2 regions of the Pseudoalteromonas sp. NFXS39 genome follow, and region 2 is predicted to be linked to the other one. Evidence: predicted binding sites of a transcription regulator. Region 2 holds the regulator's gene; the other holds the start of a gene.
The links. Region 2 encodes ArgR, which controls arginine synthesis, uptake and breakdown. Its sites were predicted from a motif close to ANTGAATANNTATTCANT; they were not measured.
Positions count from the first base shown of each region.

Region 1: the regulator ArgR is predicted to act here: its motif matches at 3,083-3,100, upstream of argC (N-acetyl-gamma-glutamyl-phosphate reductase).

Region 1 is NZ_JAGDEC010000003.1:461,701-466,278, reverse strand. It holds gene J3455_RS08275 (argininosuccinate synthase) at 1-227, opposite strand, end outside; gene J3455_RS08270 (ornithine carbamoyltransferase) at 237-1,157, opposite strand; gene argB (acetylglutamate kinase) at 1,165-1,926, opposite strand; gene argC (N-acetyl-gamma-glutamyl-phosphate reductase) at 1,926-2,936, opposite strand; gene argE (acetylornithine deacetylase) at 3,158-4,309, shown strand; gene panP (pyridoxal-dependent aspartate 1-decarboxylase PanP) at 4,343-4,578, opposite strand, start outside.
Region 2 is NZ_JAGDEC010000008.1:178,795-183,372, forward strand. It holds gene ispB (octaprenyl diphosphate synthase) at 1-764, shown strand, start outside; gene mdh (malate dehydrogenase) at 871-1,806, opposite strand; gene argR (transcriptional regulator ArgR) at 2,032-2,499, shown strand; gene J3455_RS15770 (Dyp-type peroxidase) at 2,496-3,395, opposite strand; gene J3455_RS15775 (ABC transporter ATP-binding protein) at 3,448-4,491, opposite strand; gene J3455_RS15780 (ABC transporter permease) at 4,488-4,578, opposite strand, start outside.

The DNA.
Region 1 (4,578 bases), on a different contig from region 2:
TAAATATAGTCACTTACCATTTCGTCTTTTAAGTCAACGATGTGGCACTCTGAGGCACCCGAAGCAATTGCTTTTTCTTCAACGCCTTCAAGCTCTTCAGCACCTTGGCCTACATCAGCAACAAACGCGATTACTTCACAGCCGTAGTTTTCTTTTAACCATGGCACAATTGCCGATGTATCAAGACCACCAGAATAGGCTAATACGACTTTTTTAATTGAACTCATTGGTGTTCCTTAAACAAAATTTGGATTTAATAATGTGACAAGTAGAGCATTTTGCGCGTGCATACGATTCTCTGCTTGTTGAATAATTTTTGATGCTGGGCCATCCATTACCTCAGAGGTAATTTCAAACTCACGATGCGCTGGCTGACAATGCAGTACAGTTTGCGCACCCGTTTTCTCTAATAGGGCTTGATTGAGCTGATAAGGCATATATTTAGCTTTCACCTGCTCAAGCGGTGTTTTATCACCCATTGAAACCCAGGTATCAGCATAGACTGCATTTGCTCCGACTGCCGCCTCAATTCTGTCACTGACCATTACCGAAGCACCATTCATCGCTGCAATTTGCTCTGCTTGCTTAAGAATTTGTGAATCCGGTGAGCTACCTTTAGGACAAACAGCTACAAAATCAGTGCCTAACGTGGCAGCTAATAACATTAGAGAGTGTGTTACGTTGTTACCTTCACCTAAGTAAGCAAGCTTAAGCTTACTTACGTCGCCATGTACTTCTTGTAGCGTCAAAAAGTCTGCAAGTGCTTGGCATGGGTGATATAAATCACATAAGCTATTCACTACAGGCACAGATGAATACTCAGCAAGCGTAGTCAATGTTTTGTGTGCATACACGCGAGCAACAATGCCATCAGCCCAAGCTGACATATTGAGAGCAAAGTCTTTAACCGATTCACGACCACCCATAGCACCGTTTTGTGAATCTAGATAAACCGCGTGACCACCCAGTTTATTAATACCTATATCAAATGATAAACGTGTACGTAAACTTGGTTTTTCAAAAAGTGTAACGACAGATTTGCCTGCTAATGCTTGGCTAAAGTCTGCTGGATTTGCTTTAATTTTTTGCGCTAAATTAAGTAATTTAAGAGCGCCCTTTTGGTCTAATTCAAGACCGTTTAAGAAATTTTTTAACATGAAATACCTATGGTGTAATTTTTGTTCCTACATGCTCGCCTTTTAATAAGGCGACTAAATTTTCTGGCTTTAGCCAGCTGGAGATATACACACCACGTCGTAAATGTTGGGCAGCAAGAAGGCTGGTCTTTACTTTGACCTCCATCCCGCCCTGAATAACTCCTTCAAGGATTAGTGTTTCGATTTGCTGCGTATTAAGGTGATGTAGTGGCTGCTTATTTGCATCAAGCACAGCTTCTACGTCAGTCATAAAAATAAGTTCTGCATCGAGTTCTTTAGCAATAGCCGCCGCGGCTTCATCCGCATTGACGTTGTACCATTGACCATCTTCGCCAAAGCCAATAGAGCTCACCAGTGGTAAACGACCTTGCCCAAGTAAGCTTGGCAATACGCTGTCACAACTACCTGAACACTGGCCAACTTGCGCCAATACTTTAAGTTTTTCAGATACCAGTACACCCGCTTCATAAAGGCTTAAACCCACAGGTTTGTGGCCAGCGCTGATTGCTTGACTCATCAATTGTTTATTGGCACAACCTGCCAGGGCGCCAACAATATAAGGCATTTGCTCATTTGGGCTAATACGTAAGCCTTGATGTTTTGCTGTTACAAAGCCTGCGTCTTTAAGCCAAGCATCAACCAAGGCTCCACCACCATGCACAATGACAAAGTTATCTTGTTGCTCAGTGGCTAAAACATCAAAAAGAGCTTTTGCAGCATCAGCGCTATTTAGCACAGCACCACCGACTTTAATGATCCAAGTTTTCATTACAGCGCTCCTACTAAACCAGTGTGGTGAGGTTCACCCATAGCTAAATTAATACACTGTAATGCTTGCCCAGCCGCGCCTTTTAATAGGTTATCAATTGCTGACATAACAATGAGTTGTTCACCTTTTTGTTGCCATGCAATATCAACAAATGGTTGTTTAGCCACGCCTTTAATACTTGGAACTTTATTTCCAAGTAAACGGATTAAAGGCTCATTAGCTAACACTTGATATGCTGCATCCACTTGCTCTGCTGTCACACCTGGCTTTAATTGCACATAAATAGTTTCTAAAATTCCACGGGGGAAATTACCTAAATGAGGGGTGAATAACACAGGGTGATCAAGGTGCTGCTCAATCTCAGGTGTGTGTCTGTGATTAAATAAACCATAAGGGGCAAGTGATACTTCACAAAAATGCGTATTAACACTGGCTTTTCTACCTGCGCCAGTAACTCCAGACACAGCATTAACAATAATGGCTTGCTCAGCTAATAAACCAGCTTCTTTAAGTGGTTTTAAAGAATTGAGTGCTGCTGTTGGGTAACAACCTGCTACAGCAACAAGCTTTGCTTTACTTATAGCATCGCTATTCCATTCAGCTAAGCCATAAGCCGCTTGCTCTAAAAGCTCAGGGTGTTCATGTGCGAAACCGTAATAAGTTAGGTAATCCTCATTCCCAGCTAAACGGAAACCACCAGACAGGTCGAATACTTTTTTACCCATGGCTAAAAATTGTGGTGCAAGGTCAACGCTTACCTTGTGATCTGTACATAGACATACATAGTCCGCATTACTTTCGATATCCTTATACGCTTGGGCAGTCAGAGGCTGTAGTGGATACTCTAACAATCCAAGGTGCTCTGGATATAAATCGCTTAATAATTTGCCTTTATCTAAGCTTCCTTCAGATACATAACATGCTTTCAGGGTCAGTTTTGGGTGCTTAGCAACTAAACTTGCTAGCTCTGCGCCGCTATAACCACTTGCGCCAATAATCACTACATTCATTGCTTACTTTTACCTATTCAATCTATTTATCGATACGCCTAAAAATACTCGCTCAAATGCGAATAAAAACACTGTCTAAAGTAATGAAATCAGGTTATCGTCGTTTCGTGTTCATCGTAAAGCTTTACTAATATTTATGCTTAAAAAGTGAATTGATATTCATCATAAATACTTTTATATTGTTATGCAATTAGATTGAATAATTATTTTTGGATTTTTTTATGTCGCTACCCTCTTTTTTATCTATGTATCAGCAGCTAATTGCTGCTCCTTCAATTAGCGCGATTGAAGATTCTTTGTGCATGAGCAATAAAGGGGTTATTACCTTGCTCGCACAGTGGTGCGAAAGCCTTGGGTTTACATGTGAAATCACAGAGCTTGAAAACGGTAAAGGGCGTTACAACTTATTAGCTAGACGTGGTGAAGGAGACGGCGGTTTAATGCTTGCCGGCCATACTGACACTGTACCATTTGATGATAGTCGTTGGAATTATGATCCGTTCAAACTCAGCGAAGATAACAATAAACTTTATGGTTTAGGTAGTATTGATATGAAAGGCTTTTTTGCTTTCGTACTGCAAGCTATTAGCGAACTTGATGCAAGCAAGCAAACTGAGCCTCTATTAATTCTAGCCACAGCCGATGAAGAAACTACAATGGCGGGTGCACAGCAAATCTGCCGTCACCCGAACTTAAAACCTGCACGCTGTATTATTGGTGAGCCAACAGATATGACTCCGGTATTTACACATAAAGGTCATATGAGTACAGCTATTCGCGTAATTGGTCGCTCGGGCCATAGCTCAGATCCTGAACGAGGTTTGAACGCCATCGAAGTCATGCATAAAATGATTACAAAATTGTTAATCATAAAAGAAGAATTAAAGAATAAATATTCAGTAGAACACTTTGAAATTCCGTACCCTACTTTGAACCTTGGCCATATTCATGGCGGTGATAATGCCAACCGCATTTGTGGCTGCTGTGAAATGCATATTGATATGCGACCGTTACCCGGTTTAAGTGTACAAGAACTACAAGCGATTTTGCTTAGTGCCGCAGAGGAAATTAATACTCAATACCCCAACGCAGTGAGTGTTATCGATATGCATGAACCAATCCCTGCGTTTAGCGGAAGTACAGATACTGCACTTGTGAAACTGGCCGAAAAAGTCTCCGGTCAGCCAGCTGTCGCTGTAAACTATTGTACAGAAGCCCCTTTTATTCAACAACTTGGCTGCGAAACAATTGTCATGGGGCCAGGCTCAATTAACCAAGCTCACCAACCAGATGAGTTTTTAGCGATGGAAAAAATCAAACCTTCGCAAGCGATTATCAGTAACATGATCAAAGCTAGCTGCTTTAACGACTAATTAAAAAAGGAGCATCATGCTCCTTTTTTATCACTAACTCATATATTTACTTAAGTACTTTTTAAATACTGGGTCAGTTTTCGCTAGCTCTTTTTGCTCCGCTAAAATATCTTTTAGAATAGCTTTTGAGGTTAATGGATTGGCTAATACGACACGAAAAACCACGGTGGGTTGATGGTCATATTTTGCTGGTGTTAAACGAGTACGAGATACAAAAGAGCGTCCAGCTTCACGCTGGCGCTTTTGCATACTTGCAGTGAAGCGATTCA
Region 2 (4,578 bases):
CCACTATCATCGAATTTATTCATACCGCTACTTTATTGCATGACGACGTTGTCGACGAGTCACATTTGCGCCGCGGCACACCTACAGCAAATGCTGAGTTCGGTAATGCAGCAAGCGTATTGGTGGGTGATTTTATCTATACACGTTCGTTTCAGCTAATGGTTGGCCTTGGAAAAATGCCAATTATGCAAATTTTGGCTGATGCAACGAATGTCATCGCTGAAGGTGAAGTATTACAGCTAATGAACTGTAACGACCCTGACACCACAGAACAAAGCTACATGCAGGTTATTTACAGCAAAACAGCCAAATTGTTCGAAGCTGCAACAGGCCTTGCCGCAATTATTACTGAGCAAGATGAACAAACCCTTGAAGCATTAAACTTATACGGAATGCATCTTGGGACTGCATTCCAACTAGTAGATGATGTCCTTGATTACAACGCCGATGCCGAGCAACTTGGTAAAAACATTGGCGATGATTTAGCTGAAGGTAAACCTACCCTACCGCTTATCTACGCAATGCAAAAAGGCACTCCCGAGCAAGTTAAGCTGGTACGAGAAGCTATTGAGCTTGGTAATGGTATGGATCACTTAGAGAGCATTCTAGCAGCACTAGCTGACACTAAAGCGCTTGAGTTTGCGATGCAAAAAGCAGAACAAGAAGCTAACAAAGCGATTGCTTGTATTGCTTTCTTACCAGACACACCTTACAAACAAGCATTAGAGAGTTTGGCCCGCATCGCCGTTGCCCGCGATCATTAAACTCTATTTATTCGAGCCATTAAAAAAGCCTGCATTTGCAGGCTTTTTTGTTTTCAGCGCTTTTACTAAGTTAACGAATAAGCAAAGCGCCTATCATCCGGCGGAATTAACCGTTGATGAAATCAACACCTTCTTGGATGTCTTTATTAAGTGTAGCTAGCATGTCGTTTTTAGCTTGCTCTTCGAATGCACTTAACTCACCGTAAGAAAGGATTTCTTCAACGCCGTTTTTACCTAGACGTACTGGGTGTGCGAAGTATGCTGCGTCACCGTTTTCAACTGCAACGTATGCATAATCAACAACTTCTTCACCTTGTAGGCCTTTCACTAAAGACATACAGAAGCGCGCTGCTGCTGCACCCATTGAAAGAGTTGCTGAACCGCCACCGGCTTTAGCGTTAACAACTTCAGTACCTGCGTTTTGGATACGTGGTGTTAATGCTGCAACTTCTTCATCAGTGAAAGTAACACCTTCAACTTGAGAAAGAAGAGGAAGGATTGTAGTACCTGAGTGACCACCGATCACTGGAACTTTAACTTCAGTTGCGCTTAAACCTTTAAGTTCAGCTACAAAAGCTTCTGAACGGATCACGTCAAGCGTTGTGATACCGAATACACGGTTAGCATCGTAAGTACCCGCTTTTTTGAATACTTCAGCAACGATTGGCACAGTGCCGTTTACTGGGTTAGTGATAATACCTACTAACGCTTTAGGACAGTTTTTAACGATGCCTTCAGCTAATGTTTTGATGATACCTGCGTTTACGTTGAAAAGGTCCGCACGGTCCATGCCAGGCTTACGTGGCATACCCGCTGGGATAAGAACGATATCACAACCAGCTAATGCTGCGTCTAAGTTGTTAGCACCAAAGCCTTCAACTTTAACGTCTGTTGGGATGTGAGAAAGATCAACCGCTACACCAGGAACAACAGGGGCAACATCATATAACGATAATTCAGAACCTGCAGGTAAACTTGTTTTTAATAATAAAGACAATGCTTGGCCGATACCGCCAGCTGCGCCTAAAACAGCAACTTTCATTGGAATTCTCCGTAATTTGAGGTAGGAAATATTTGTGGCCCTAAAGATAATGAAATTAGCGACTAAAAACAAATTTATCCTGCTTATTTCGCGTATAATTTCGACCATAGTTGTAAACTTAGCTGTAAAGACACAGCATTTTGGACGACTTTGTAAACTAATACTGCATAAATATGCAGAGTTGTGTAGAATTACTCCACATTTTATGAATAAAGAAACGGCAACATGCAACCACAAGACAAACAAGAAGCACTAATCAAAGCGTTTAAAGCGCTATTAAAAGAAGAAAACTTCGGCTCACAAGGTGAGATTGTCGAAGCATTGAAAGAGCAAGGCTTTGATAATATTAGCCAAAGTAAAGTCTCTCGCATGTTAAGCAAGTTCGGTGCTGTACGTACCCGTAATGCAAAGCAAGAAATGGTTTATTGTTTACCGGCTGAAATGGGTGTACCAACAGCGAAAAGCCCGCTGCGTCAGCTTGTTATCGATATTATGCATAACGAAATGATGATCATTATTCGTACTAGCCCAGGCGCAGCTCAATTAATTGCTCGATTACTTGATTCTCTAGGTAAGGCGGATGGTGTACTAGGCACTATTGCAGGCGACGACACTATTTTTATCGCCCCTGCGAAGATTTCAGAAATCGATGTCACGCTTGATCGCGTGCGCACTTTATTCGATACAGTTTAAAGCTGCTTTAAAAAGTTTACTGACGGGGCGAAAAACGCAGATCCCATATCGGCTTGAGTAAAATCGAGCCAATGATCATAGCAATCGCCCTGCCCCAACCGGCTCTTTAATACCTGCTCAAACGCATCCCCTTGCGCCGCACACGAAACCATCAAAATCCCCTGTTTATGCACATCACCAAATGGCATGCTTTGATTAAGTAATAGTGGCTGACCGTGCTCATCTTTTAGTTCACTGCGAACCGCATGACTAGTTTCTACAGCAGGCACAATCAAGGTATTATCAAGACGCGTACGCCCCATGATTTGTTCTTGCTCGAACAACGACAAATGCTGCCAGACACTCAAGTCATGCACAAAACGCTGCACATGAATATAGCTGCCTTGGTCTTCAAAGTGCCCCGGTTTGTTGATAAGAGCCGTGCTACGCTTTTGACGACCATGAGGGGTATCACCAGCATAAATAAAGCCATTAAAATCACGCCCATCTAAAAACCGAAAATTACGTACCTGCTCCACCAGCTCTACATCCGGTGTTAATAACTTTAGAATTTGCAGAGCAAATAGATGGTTTACATCTTCGCGGTCTGAGCGAATTTGTACAAACAAGTCAAAAGGCTGTGCACTGATCACATGCTCACTATGAGTCACATTAGGAAAGCTTTGTAATTGACTTGGAATAAATTCGGGCAGGATATGCGGCCAATACTGAGCACCAAGGGCAACCACGCACGACAGCATGGCTTCAGAGAACTGATCTGCAAACTCATCTTGAATAACGCTGACGCGTTTTAGTTTTTTACGTAATGACTCATCATGGCCATCGTAAACATTAAAAAACAGGTGCAAACCATGTAAGTTTGCTTCAGCACAAATCCCAGATTGCGCTTGCGCCATAGTGAATCCTTAGCTTCTCGTTATTTGCACCTAGCCAAGGATTCAAGATTGATTAATCATGAAAAAAATTGACTGTGTGCGGCATTATTTTTATTTTTACAGGCTGCTCAACAGCTAACACGCGATCTTGCTCTGCGGCAACTTCACACTCTTGCCCTGCAATATTGATACGATACACATAACGCGTACCGATAAAGCGTCTTTGCAAGATTGTTAAACTGTTTGCGTCACTGTGAGCAGCTTCGCACAACTGAATATAGTGCGGTCTTATGTACACTTGACCTTGCTGACAATCTACATTGTTCGCCGTCAATGAGTGAACCACGCCAAACGCCGTTTCGTATTCAGTTGGCGTTAATACTTTCGCCGTTAAGTATATGCCCGTACCAAGAAACTCTGCAACCACCTTTGAGTTAGGTTGGCTAAATAACTGCTCCGCGGAGCCCTGTTGGGCGATTTTTCCACCATGCATAACCGCAAGCGTGTCGGCAAACGCGAAAGCTTCTTCCTTCGAGTGGGTAACAAATACCGCAGATACCTGCTGATCTTTAATAATGCGACGTATATCTGCAATAAGCTCAAAGCGTACTTGTGTGTCAATATTCGAAAATGGCTCATCAAGTAATAATAAGCTTGGCTTATAAGCAAGAGCACGAGCAATCGCGACTCGTTGCTGCTGACCACCTGAAAGTTGATGAGGGTAACGTCCAGCACAACCATCTAATTTAACAAGGCTGAGCATTTCGTCCACGCGCTCACGCTTTTGTGCTTTGCTCATATTACTGAGGCCAAACGCAATGTTGTCACTAACCGTTAGATGAGGGAATAACGCATAGTCTTGAAACATCATGCCGATATTACGTTTTTCAGGTGCAACAAATAGTCCGCTATCATTGACCACATTTGAATCTATGCTCATATAGCCTTGCTCGGGCTGTAAAATCCCCGCGATTGCCTTTAAGGTGGTGGTTTTGCCACAGCCACTTGCGCCAAGCAAACAAACAATTTCATCTTGCTCAACATTAAGATTGAGTTCACTCAATACCTTAGTGCCATTATACTGATAAGCTAGGTCTTGAATTATCAAATGACTCATGAGTGATTTTGCTCCATCGAACGATTAACGAAATACAAAGGTATTAACCCAACTAACACGATAAACAAAGCTGAAATAGACGCAAGC